2 regions of the Kaistia sp. UC242_56 genome follow, and region 1 is predicted to be linked to the other one. Evidence: predicted binding sites of a transcription regulator. Region 1 holds the regulator's gene; the other holds the start of a gene.
What was found. Region 1 encodes PhoB, which activates phosphate uptake and scavenging genes when phosphate is short. Its sites were predicted from a motif close to TGTCATNNANCTGTCAT; they were not measured.

Region 1 (6,378 bases):
GATATCGCCCGAAGTGCGATAATCGACGACCAGCATGTCGACCGGGCCGTCCGTCTGCGTCTGCAGCAGGAACTGGCCCTCGAACTTCAGCGACGAGCCGAGCAGCACGGCGAGCACGACGGCTTCGCCAAGCAGCTTCGACACCGGCAGCGGATAATCGTGGCGCGCCAGCAGGGCCGACAGTGCCGGCCCCATCTGGATGGCGCGGCCGCGCACGTCGAGACCGTTGACCTCGAAAGGCAGCACGGCGTCATCACCCGCCGGATCGATCGATCCGGGGCCGAACGGGATTTCTTCCATCAAAGTGCCTCCGGGCCGCCCAGGCACCAGGCAAGAATGCCCTTCTGTGCGTGCAGCCGGTTTTCAGCCTCGTCGAAGACGACCGATTGCGGGCCGTCCATGACTTCGGCCGTCACCTCCTCGCCGCGATGGGCAGGCAGGCAATGCATGAACAGCGCATCCTTCTTGGCGCGCGACATCAGGCGGGCGTTCACCTGGTAGGGCTTCAGCAGATTGTGCCGGCGCTCCGCCTCGCTGTCGCCCATCGACACCCAGGTGTCGGTGACGATGCAGTCGGAATCGGCTGCCGCGTCGTCCGCGTCCTCGCCGGCGATCACCTCGCCGCCATTGGTGCGCGCCCAGTCGAGCAGCTTGTGCGAAGGCGCAAGCTCCTCCGGCGTCGCGATCTTGAGGCGGAAGTTGAAGCGCGCGGCGGCGTGGACCCACGACGCCATGACATTGTTGCTGTCGCCCAGCCACGACACGGTCTTGCCGGTGATCGGGCCGCGATGCTCCTCATAGGTGAGGATATCGGCCATGATCTGGCAGGGATGCGAGCGGCGCGTCAGCCCGTTGATCACGGGGACGGTGGCGTTGGCCGCCAATTCCTTCAGCGAGTCGTGGTCGAGGATGCGGATCATGATGCCGTCGACATAGCGCGACATGACCCGCGCCGTGTCGGCGATGGTCTCGCCGCGGCCAAGCTGCATCTCGGCGCCGGTCAGCATCAGCGTCTGGCCGCCGAGCTCGCGCATGCCGACATCGAAGGAGACGCGCGTGCGGGTCGAGGGCTGCTCGAACACCAGCGCCAGCACCTTGCCGGCCAGCGGGCCGACGCCATCACGCGCGCCATTGCGCACCGACTTGATGCGCTTGGCGCCTTCCATGATCTGTCTAAGAGTGGCGGAATCGAAATCCGTCAGGTCGAGAAAATGCCGAACCATAGGTCTGTCCTGTCCGCTCAGGCGGATTGCCGTGCCGCTTGCGCAGCCTCGGCTTCGATTGCGGAAAAGGCGGCGTCGAGCTTGTCGATCGCCGCGTCGACTTCTGCCTTGCCGATGTTGAGCGGCGGCAGCAATCGCAGGACATTGTCGCCCGCGCCGGCGGCCAGCATCTTCTGCTCGCGCAGCGCCGCCACCACTTCGGGCACCGGCTTCAGCGCGTGGAGGCCGATCAGCAGGCCCTCGCCGCGAATGTCGTCGATGACGCCGGGATGGCTGTCCATCAGCCCGCCAAGGCGCTGGGTCAGATAGCGCGCGGTCTCGCGCACATGCTCGAGGAAGCCATCGCCGAGCACGACGTCGAGCACGGCATTGCCCACCGCCATCGCCAGCGGATTGCCGCCGAAGGTGGTGCCATGCGTGCCGGGAGTCATGCCCTTGGCCGCCTCGTTGGTGGCGAGGCAGGCGCCGAGCGGGAAGCCGCCGCCAATGCCCTTGGCCGCCGTCAGGATGTCGGGCGCGATGCCGGTCCATTCATAGGCGAACAGCTTGCCGGTGCGGCCGATGCCGGTCTGGACCTCGTCCATGATCAGCAGCATGCCCTCGGCGTCGCAAAGCGCCCGGAGCTCGCGCAGGAAGGCGTTCGGGAAGGCGCGCACGCCGCCCTCGCCCTGGATCGGCTCGATCATGATGGCGGCGGTCGCCGGCGTCACCGCGGCCTTGATCGCCGCCATGTCGCCGAACGGCACCTGGTCGAAGCCGTCCGCCTTCGGGCCGAAGCCGTCGAGATATTTCTGCTGCCCGCCGGCGGCGAGCGTCGCCAGGGTCCGGCCGTGGAACGCGCCCTCGATGGTGAGGATGCGGTACCGGTCGGGCTGGCCGTTGACGTAATGATAGCGCCGCGCCGTCTTGATGGCTGCCTCGTTGGCCTCGGCGCCCGAATTGGCGAAGAAGACCCGGTCGGCGAAGGTATTGGCGACCAGCGTGTCGGCAAGCTTCTCCTGGCCCGGGATCCGGAACAGGTTCGAGGTGTGCCAGAGCTTGCCGGCCTGTTCGGTCAGCGCCTGCACCAGGATCGGATTGGCATGGCCGAGCGTGTTCACCGCGATGCCGGCGGAGAAATCGAGATAAGCGTCGCCCTCTCGCGTAAAGACCCAGGCCCCCTCGCCTCGCTCGAACTCGAGCGGCGCACGCGAAAAGGTGTCATAGAGGCTGGACGAGGTCTTTTTAACGCTGGTATCGGGGGCGCTCATATCCCCTCCTTCGGATGAAACCACGGAAATGGGTGCTTAAAAATCAAAGGTGCCGCCCGAGGCCAACGCGCCGGGCAGCACCTTTATGCGTTGCCCTTATATCACGGTCGTGACGATTTGTGTCAATGAAATCGCCGCTCGCGCGCGGTCATGACGGCTAAGCGATTGACGGGACTCATGGATCCGAAATCCGTCGCAAGTTGGGGAAAACAGCCCGATCGGCCGCTACCCATCCCTCCGACTCTTGTCACCGAGTCACGCCATATAGTATCTTAATTTTCGTTAAGACACGAAATATCGAGCAGGTACCTCCCCCTGACCCTTGTATGGCGTCCGCAGTCGTCCGGCATCCCGGCTGAACGACCGCGACAGGATTCCGGGTATCGCTCCGACCGACAAGGACACGCTATGACTTGGACGGACGAACGGGTTGAGTTGCTGAAAAAACTCTGGACCGACGGCTTGAGCGCAAGCCAGATCGCTTCGGAACTCGGCGGCGTAACGCGCAATGCGGTCATCGGCAAGGTACACCGGCTGAGCCTTTCCGGCCGTGCCAAGCCGGCAACGGCGCCGGTCGCTCGCGCCCGCAAGCCCGCGGCTGCCACCAACGGACGCTCGGTCACGACAGGGCGCCCCAATCCCGTCAGGCCACTCGTCGCCGGCAACACGGCCCTGAAGCCGATGAGCCAGATCGCACCCGAGCCGCGGCGCATGCCCAGGGCGGTTGGCTCGGACGACGTCGTCGTTCCGATCAGCCTGCACGCGACGATCCTCACCCTGACCGAGCAGACCTGCAAGTGGCCGATCGGCGATCCCAGCACCGAGGATTTCCACTTCTGCGGCCAGCGCTCGAATTCCGGCATTCCCTATTGCGAATATCATTCGCGGGTTGCCTATCAGCCCGTGCATGATCGTCGCCAGAAGAAGGCTGTCGGCGCCTGATTGCGCCGCGCCGCGGCTGACGGCGTCCTCCCACCGTCGGCCTGCGATGCAAGTCTGGCCGTGCCGCCTCCCCCGGGGCGCACGGCCTTTTTTTGTGCCCTGGCTCGTTGCATGCAAAAAGCCGCGTGGAGGGCCACGCGGCTTTTTGGTTGGGCTGAATTTTTGGAAGACTGCCCCGCCCCTCCCATCCGGGAGAGGCAAGGGAACGCCTCACGCCATCGCGAACTGGTCGTCGAAGGAGTAGCCGGAGCCGCGCACCGTGCGGATCGGGTCCTTGACGCGGCCGCGATTGACCGCCTTGCGCAGCCGACCGATATGCACGTCGACCGTGCGCTCGTCGACATAGACGTCGCGGCCCCAGACGCCGTCGAGCAGCTGCTCGCGGGAAAACACGCGGCCCGGGCTCTTCATCAGATATTCGAGCAGGCGGAACTCGGTCGGGCCGAGATGCAGCTCGCGGCCGGAGCGGCGGACGCGATGCGTCTCGCGGTCGAGCTCGATGTCGCCGGCGCGCAGCAACGAGGCGATTACCTCCGGCTTCGAGCGGCGCAGGATGGCGCGCACGCGGGCCATCAGTTCCGGCACGGAGAACGGCTTGACGACATAGTCGTCGGCGCCGGTGGCAAGGCCCCGGATGCGTTCCTGTTCCTCGCCGCGCGCCGTCAGCATGATCACCGGCAGGGTGCGGGTGGCGTCGCGCGCCCGCAGGCGGCGGCACAGCTCGATGCCGGAAATGCCCGGCAGCATCCAGTCGAGCAGCAGCAGGTCGGGTACGGTTTCGAGCAGGCGCATCTCGGCGTCGTCGCCGCGCGGCACCACCTCGACGGCATAGCCCTCGGCTTCGAGGTTGTAGCGGAGGAGGAGGCTCAGCGCCTCCTCGTCCTCAACGATCATAACGCGTGGCGTCATTCACGGATATCCCAGTAAACCTGACGCAGGCGTCAGTTCTTCTCATACGCGACGGCGGTCGTGCTGGATTCGTCCTGCTTGGGACGATCCTCGGCCAGGACCTGGCCGGTGACGACATAATAGACCGTCTCGGCGATATTGGTCGCATGGTCGCCGATGCGCTCGATGTTCTTGGCGCAGAACAGGAGATGCGTGCAGAAGGTGATGTTGCGCGGATCTTCCATCATGTAGGTCAGCAGCTCGCGGAAGAGCGACGTGTACATGGCGTCGATTTCTTCGTCGCGCTTCCAGACCTGGTAGGCTTGGTCGACGTCGCGGGTCGCGTAGGAATCCAGCACGTCCTTGAGCTGCGCCAGCGACAGCTGCGCCATGTGCTCGACGCCGGTGTTGAAACGCTTGGACTGGATGTGGCCGTCCAGCGCAATGACGCGCTTGGCGATGTTCTTGGCTAGGTCGCCGATGCGCTCGAGATCGCTGGCGATACGCTGCGCGGCGATGACTTCGCGCAGGTCCATCGCCATGGGCTGGCGCCGGGCGATGATCATGATGGCGCGCTCTTCGCATTCGCGCTGCAGCACGTCGAGCTTCTTGTCGTCCGCGATGACGGTGCGGGCGGTCGCGGCATCGACGCGCATCAGCGCGCCGACCGCGACGTCGACGAGACGCTCGGCCATGCCGCCCATCTCGGCGATGCGGCGGGCGACGTCGTTCAGTTCTTCGTCGTACTTGGAAACGATGTGTTCGGACATGTCGTGCTCCTACCCGTGGCCCGGCTTAGCCGAAGCGACCGGTGATGTAGTCCTGCGTGCGCTTGTCGCTCGGGGCGGTGAAGATCTTCGTGGTCTCGTCGAACTCGATCAGCTCGCCGAGATACATGAAGGCCGTGTAGTCCGAGACGCGGGCGGCCTGCTGCATGTTGTGGGTGACGATGGCGATCGTGTAGTCGGTCGTCAGTTCGTCGATCAGTTCCTCGATCTTGGCGGTCGAGATCGGATCGAGCGCCGAGCAGGGCTCGTCGAACAGCACGACTTCCGGCCGCACCGCGATGGTGCGGGCGATGCAGAGGCGCTGCTGCTGGCCGCCGGAGAGGCTGAGACCGCTGGTGTGCAGCTTGTCCTTGACCTCGTTCCAGAGCGCGCCGCGCGTCAGCGCCGCCTCGACCCGGCCGTCCATCTCGGAGCGCGAGATGTTTTCATAGAGGCGGATGCCGAAGGCGATGTTGTCGTAGATCGACATCGGGAATGGCGTCGGCTTCTGGAACACCATGCCGACGCGGGCGCGCAGCATGTTGCGGTCCTGGTCGGGGTCGAGCACGTTCTTGCCGTCGAAGATCACCTCGCCCTCGGCCCGCTGGCGCGGATAGAGGTCGTACATCCGGTTCAGCACGCGCAGCAGGGTCGACTTGCCGCAACCCGACGGGCCGATGAAAGCGGTGACCTTCTTCTCGAACAGCGGCAGGTTGATGGTCTTCAGCGCGAGGTTGTCGCCGTAGAAGAACTTCAGATTGCGGATCGAGATCTTCTCGGCCATGCCGGCCGTGTTCATCGCGGACTGGGTCATTTTTGAGCCTTGGGGCTGAGGAAGGCGCGAGCGACGATGTTGAGCGCCAGCACGGTAAAGGTGATGAGCAGGGCACCGGTCCAGGCCAGCTTCTGCCAATCCGGATAGGGCGACAGGGCGAACTGGAAGATCGTCACCGGCAGCGACGACATCGGCGCGTTCAGGTTGGTGCTCCAGAACTGGTTGTTCAGCGCGGTGAAGAGCAGCGGGGCGGTCTCGCCGCTGACGCGGGCGATCGCCAGCAGCACGCCGGTGACGATGCCCGACATCGCGGCCTTGTAGGCGACGTGGCGGATCATGATCGAGCGCGGCAGGCCGAGCGAGGCGGCAGCCTCGCGAAGCTGGTTCGGCACCAGGTTGAGCATGTCCTCCGTCGTGCGGACGACGACCGGAATGACCAGGATGGCGAGCGCCGCCATGCCGGCGAAGGCCGAGAAGTGCCCCATCCGGACGACGACCACCTCATAGACGAACAGGCCGATGACGATCGAAGG
Region 2 (6,378 bases), on a different contig from region 1:
CTCGCCCGCCGCGCGCCGCGGTTGGCCTCGACCGAATGGCGGCTCGCCGTCGGCAACATCCACCGCCCCGGCGCGCTGACCGGCTCGGTCGTGCTGTCGCTCGGGCTCGGCCTCACCGTGCTGGTGACGATCGCGCTGATCGACGGCAATCTGCATCGCCAGCTGACGCAGTCCCTGCCCGACCGCGCGCCGAGCTTCTTTTTCCTCGACGTGCAGAATGCCGAGGCCCCGGCCTTCATGGATTTCCTCAAGAAGGAGATCCCGGATGCAACGGTCGAGAGCGTGCCGATGCTGCGCGGCCGCATCGTCGCCCTGAACAAGACCCCGGCCGACCAGGCGACGCCGACGCCCGAGGTTGCCTGGGTGCTGAAGGGGGATCGCGGCGTGACCTTTGCCGCCACCATTCCGAAGAATTCGCGGCTCTCCGAAGGCGAATGGTGGGCGGCCGATTATGCCGGCCCGCCGCTCGTCTCGATGGAAGCGGGCGTCGCGCGCGGCCTCGGCCTCAAGACCGGCGACACCGTCACCGTCAACGTGCTCGGACGCGAGATCACGGCGACGATCGCCAATCTGCGCGAGGTCGAATGGGAAAGCCTGGCGATCAACTTCGTCCTGGTGTTCTCGCCCTCGGCCTTCACCGGCGCGCCCTACTCCGTGCTCGCGACCCTTGCCCATCCCGGTGTCGCCGATCCGGCGGCGGAGGCGAAGCTGATGCGCAACGCCGGCACGGAATTTCCCTCCGTCACGGCGATCCGGGTCCGCGAGGCCCTCGACCGCATCTCCTCGATCCTGGATCAGCTGATGCTGGCAATCCGCGTCGCCTCGTCGATCGCGCTGGCCGCGTCGGTGCTGGTGCTGGCGGGGGCGCTTGCCGCGGGTCACCGGCAGCGGCTCTATGATGCGGTGATCCTGAAGACCCTCGGCGCGACGCGCGGCCAATTGCTGAAGGCCTTCGGGCTGGAATACGGCCTGCTCGGACTGGCTACGGCGGTCTTTGCCGTGCTGGCCGGCTCGCTCGCCGCCTGGGGCGTCGTCGCCGGGGTGATGGGCCAGCCCTTCACCGTGTTTCCTGTGACCGCGCTCGCCGCCGCCCTGATCGCCGTGGCGCTCACCATCGGCCTCGGCCTCGCCGGCACGTGGCGATTGCTCGGCCAGAAGGCGGCGCCGGTACTCAGAAACCTGTAGTCGCACCCGTCCGCATCGCGTACGATTGTTCCACTTGGGCCGTGCTGGATCTCTTGCACGGATCGATCGGGGTGCCCATATCGCATGGGAACCCGAGGGCTTGCCGCCAGGCGGAACCGAAGAGGTTGGGACGCTCGGTGGCGGAAACGGGGGTTTCGCGGCGACGCAGCCGCGGATTTTTTATTTCGGAGAGGACTTCGATGGCAGATTTCGACAATCGCGTCTCACCGTTTGGCGCAGCGCGTGCCGAAACCGGTGTTATCGATCAGGGCCTGCGCAGCCATATGCTGCAGGTCTATAACTACATGGCGATCGGCCTGATGATCACCGGCGCAGCCGCGCTCGGCATCTTCAAGCTTGCCGTGACCAGCGACCCGTCCCAGGCTGTCGCGCAGATGCAGAATGGCCTTCTGCTGACCAGCCTCGGCAAGACGATCTACACCGGCCCGCTCATGTGGGTGCTGATGCTGGCCCCCGTGGGCCTCGTGTTCTGGCTCTCCTTTGGCATCCACAAGATGTCGACGGCAAAGGCTCAGGCCGTGTTCTGGGGCTATTCGGCCCTGATGGGCGTCTCGCTGTCCTCGATCTTCGCCGTCTACACGGCGCAGTCGATCACGCAGGTGTTCTTCATCAGCGCCGCCACCTTCGGCGCCATGAGCCTGTACGGCTACACCACGAAGCGCGATCTGACCGGAATGGGCTCGTTCCTGTTCATGGGCCTGATCGGCATCATCATCGCTTCGATCGTCAACATTTTCATCGGATCGTCGGCGCTTGGCTTCGCGATCTCGATCCTCGGCGTGCTGATCTTCGTGGGCCTCACCGCCTATGACACGCAGAAGATCAAGGAAATGTACTATGTCGGCGACGATGGCACGGTTGCCGGCCGCAAGGCGATCATGGGCGCGCTGACGCTCTATCTCGACTTCATCAACCTGTTCCTGATGATGCTCCGCCTGTTCGGCGACCGCCGCTAAGGCGCGATCGAGACCCCAATCGAAGGGCGCGGCCAAGGCTGCGCCCTTTTTTATGTGTTTTTTCGCGAGCGCGCGGCGAAGTCCTGGCCGCGCTGGAGCTCGCAGTATTCGAGTGCCTCGCCAATGTCTCCCCTCCCCGACGATCTCTACATCCGCCCGGCCTGCGTCAACGATCTGAAAGCGATCACCGGGATCTACTCGCACTGGGTGCGGTTCGGCACGGCGAGCTTCGAACTCGACCCGCCGGACGAAGCGGAGATGCGGCGTCGGCACGAGGTCCTGGTGGATAGCGACCACCCTTATCTTGTGGCGGAAGGCGGCGGGGAAATCCTCGGTTACGCCTATGCGGGGCCCTATCGGCCGCGGCCGGGCTATCGCTTCACGGTCGAGGACTCGATCTATCTGGAGCCCAAGGCGCAGGGGCTCGGCGTCGGCAAGCGGCTTCTGACGGAACTGATCGCGGCGGCCACCGTGGCCGGCTTCCGCCAGATGGTCGGCGTGATCGGCGATTCCAGCCACCAGGCCTCGATCCGGCTGCATGCGGCGCAGGGATTCCGGCTGGTCGGCATTTTCGAGAATGTCGGCTGGAAGCATGGCCGCTGGCTGGACAGCGTGCTGATGCAGCGCGCGCTCGGCGACGGCAGTGACGAGCCTCCGGCCGACTGATGGACAGCAGCCACAGGCGGCGGCGCTTCCCGAAAGACAGAGGCCTTAGCCCCGTTCGCGCGGCGTACCCTTCGCGAAGCGATTGCCCTAGCTCTGGACGACCTTGAGCTTGGTATCCAGCACAGCCAGAACCTGTCGCAGATCATGGCCGCGCTTCATGATGTAGCCGCCGGTCGCGATCACGGCGTAGGCGCCCTGGCGGTTGCGCAGTTCCGGATCCTTGACGACCTTGTAGAGCGGCATCTCGGACGAACGGCGGAAGATCGAGAACACCGCCTTGTCGCGCAAATGATCGATCGCGTAGTCGCGCCACTCGCCGGCCGCCACCATGCGCCCATAGACACGCAGGATCTCGTTCAGCTCGAGTCGGTTGAAAGCAATCAGGGGAACGGACTTCGCCGTCTCCGGTGGGATCAGCGACACCAGCGTGGCGCTGCCACCGGATCCCGCCTTGTCTTCACCTTCGCTCAATGGCGCCTCCTGCAGCGAGCCGCATTGTCATCGAGCGGTCATGATCGCTCCGTTCGGCCAAGCTGGCAAGGCGCGGCTCGTCCGCCGGACCAAGGAAAGACGCGACTCGCCGTTTCCAACGGGCCCGGACGAACCTCACGAAGCCGTGAAGGAGGCGTGTAAAATTCCTTTATTCCGCCCTTTTTCGGCCCGGCACCGGCCGCATTGGCCCGGCAATATCACACCATCGCTTCGAACGGTCCGGCTTGGCCAAGGCTTCGGAATTTCTCAGCCCCCCAGCCCCCCGGGGTCCTCAGTTGAGCCGGACCACCTTCGAAGTCAGTCAGTCGTCGAATTGCATTCCCCTCCCAAAAGGTTCCTGAGGTCGGCTCTGCCGGCCTTTTTCTTTGCCTGGACGCCAAGCGGGGGCCTCCGGCCTTGAAACTCGGCCGGCGACCGGCGATATCAGCGCCGCCCGCGTGAGCGACGACGCCCGATGGCGCCAGCCGCCCAGGCATCGACCTCGCGCCGGGACGCCGACAATACCGGAGAGAAAAGCGTGTCTGAAAACAAGCCCGCCGCCGAGACCCGCACGTTTGAGGCCGAGGTCTCGCGCCTGCTGCACATGATGGTGCATTCGGTCTATTCCAATCGCGACGTCTTCCTGCGCGAACTCATCTCCAATGCCGCCGACGCCTGCGAGAAGCTGCGTACGCTGTCCCTTTCCGATCCAAAGCTGATCGAGGGCGGCGATGCCTTCCAGATCGTCATCGAGGCCGACAAGGAAGCGCCGAGCCTGGTCATCGCCGACAATGGCATCGGCATGGACCGGCAGGAGCTGATCGACAATCTCGGCACGATCGCCCAGTCCGGCACCCGTGCCTTCCTCGAAAAGGCCGGCGACGGCGCCAAGGGATCGGCGCTGATCGGCCAGTTCGGCGTCGGCTTCTATTCCGCCTTCATGGTCGCCGACAAGGTTTCCGTCGTCTCGCGCAAGGCGGGCTCGGACGAGGCCTGGCGCTGGAGCTCCGACGGCAAGGGCGCCTATGAGATCGAGCCGGCGGATCTCGCCGATGCGCCGGCGCGCGGCACGCGCATCGTGCTGCATCTCAACCCCGACAATGCCAGCTACGCCGAGACCGACACGATCGAGCGTATCGTCACGGCTTACTCCGCCCATGTGCCCGTGCCGATCGTGCTGAAGCTCGCCGACGGCACCGAGGAGTCGCTGGCCGACGGCAGCGCGCTCTGGCGCAAGCCGAAATCGGCCGTGACGGAAGAGGAATACAAGGAATTCTATGGCCATGTCGGCGGCCGCTTCGACGAGCCGGCCGTCACGATCCATTACCGCGCCGAAGGGCGGACGGAATATTCCGTGCTGCTGTTCGTGCCGTCCTCGCGGCCGTTCGACCTATTCGAGCCGGAGCGGCAGGGCCGGGTGAAGCTCTATGTCCGCCGCGTCTTCATCACGGACGAGGCCGAGATCCTGCCGCCCTGGCTGCGCTTCGTGCGCGGCGTGATCGATTCGGAAGACCTGCCGCTCAACCTGTCGCGCGAGATGCTGCAGAAGAACCCGGTGATCGAGGCAATCGGCAAGGGCGTCACCAATCGCATCCTGGCCGATCTCGACAAGTTGGCGACCGACGATCCCGAGCGCTTCGTCAAGGTCTGGGAAGCCTTCGGCGCCGTGCTCAAGGAAGGGCTCTACGAGGCCCCCGACCGCCGCGACGCGCTGTTCAAGCTGGCCCGCTTCAAGACGACGACCGGCGGCGACAGTTGGCGCAGCCTGGCGGACATCGTCGCCGCCTTCCGGCCGAACCAGACGGCGATCTACTACGCGCTCGGCGACGACGCGGCGACGATCTCGGCCTCGCCGCATCTCGAAGGCTTCGCCAAGCGCGGCGTCGAGGTGCTGATCCTCTCCGACGCGGTCGATGCCTTCTGGGTGCGCACGGCGCTGGGCTTCGACGGCAAGCCGTTCCAGTCGGTGACGCAGGGCGCAGCGACGCTCGACCTCATCCCGGTGCTGGAAGCGGAAGCCGCCAAGGACAAGTCCAGCGAGGAGAAGCCGGCTTCCGAGGCAGCGCTCGCCGCGCTGACGCTCCGCCTCAAGCAGGCGCTGGGCGACAAGGTGGTCGAGGTGCGCGGATCGAACCGCCTGGCGACGAGCCCCGCCTGCCTGGTGTCGCCCGAATTCGGACCCGACCGGCAGTTGGAGAAGATCCTGGCGAGCCGCGACGGCGCCGGCGGCCGCTCGGCGCAGATCCTGGAGCTCAATCCCACCCATCCGCTGGTGGCCGGCCTCGCCGCCCAGGCAGCAGAGGGCGGAGCGGCGGCCGAGCGCGTCGACGCCGCGGCCCCATTGCTCTTCGGTCTGGCCCGCATCCTCGACGGCGAGGCGCCGGACGAGCCGGCCGCCTTTGCCAAGGCGCTGGCAGGACTGATGGAAAAGACGGTCGCCTGACGGCGACGCATGTCGTGACAAAAGAAAAGCGCGGGCACGTCCCGCGCTTTTTTCATGGAGATGGACGAACGCTGGGCCCTATCGAGCCCGCCCCGTCACCACTCCGCGCCTTTTTCCGAAAATGCGGCGCCGAGGATTTCGCCCGGCTCGCCATTCGCGGTTTCGGCCTGCAGCAGGATGGCGCAGCCATCGGCATTGGCCTGATGATACTCGCTCATCGGCAGGTCGACATCGACGGGTTCGCCGCGCCACATCGCGATCGGTCGAAGGCGGGTGACGACATTGTAGTAGCTCAGCGTGCGGTCCTGGTTCTCGCCCTTGCGGATCGGCACCGCGACCTGCCGCTTGTAGAGCGCCAGCCAGATCGTCGCCTTGCGCTCGCGCGGGATGGTGCTGTCCGCGGTCTCGCCGATTTTCACCCGGATCGCATCGCCGACCATGTCCATGCTGACGGGAACGGCCAGTGGCGGCTTGGTCTCGAGCGCGGCGTCGATCGCCGCCCGGTCGCTGCCGACGACGTGCGAGGTGCCGTTGACGATCATCTGCGGGGTGTAGATCTGCCGGTCGCCGCGGGCATTGGCATAGGCCTTCTGCCGGTCGGTGAATTCATGGCTGGCGAGCGTGTCCTTCCAGCCG

Region 2: a site for PhoB is predicted at 3,325-3,341, ahead of ACHMWQ_RS02470 (DUF2794 domain-containing protein). Genes of this name have one in related genera too.

What each region holds. Positions count from the first base shown of each region.
Region 1 is NZ_JBIOAN010000002.1:904,369-910,746, reverse strand. It holds gene ACHMWQ_RS06985 (Hsp33 family molecular chaperone) at 1-300, opposite strand, end outside; gene argF (ornithine carbamoyltransferase) at 300-1,166, opposite strand; gene ACHMWQ_RS06975 (aspartate aminotransferase family protein) at 1,241-2,473, opposite strand; gene ACHMWQ_RS06970 (GcrA family cell cycle regulator) at 2,882-3,415, shown strand; gene phoB (phosphate regulon transcriptional regulator PhoB) at 3,626-4,324, opposite strand; gene phoU (phosphate signaling complex protein PhoU) at 4,357-5,073, opposite strand; gene pstB (phosphate ABC transporter ATP-binding protein PstB) at 5,099-5,884, opposite strand; gene pstA (phosphate ABC transporter permease PstA) at 5,881-6,378, opposite strand, start outside.
Region 2 is NZ_JBIOAN010000001.1:526,854-533,231, forward strand. It holds gene ACHMWQ_RS02455 (ABC transporter permease) at 1-1,185, shown strand, start outside; gene ACHMWQ_RS02460 (Bax inhibitor-1/YccA family protein) at 1,386-2,162, shown strand; gene ACHMWQ_RS02465 (GNAT family N-acetyltransferase) at 2,286-2,828, shown strand; gene ACHMWQ_RS02470 (DUF2794 domain-containing protein) at 2,916-3,299, opposite strand; gene htpG (molecular chaperone HtpG) at 3,838-5,742, shown strand; gene ACHMWQ_RS02480 (DUF1223 domain-containing protein) at 5,838-6,378, opposite strand, start outside.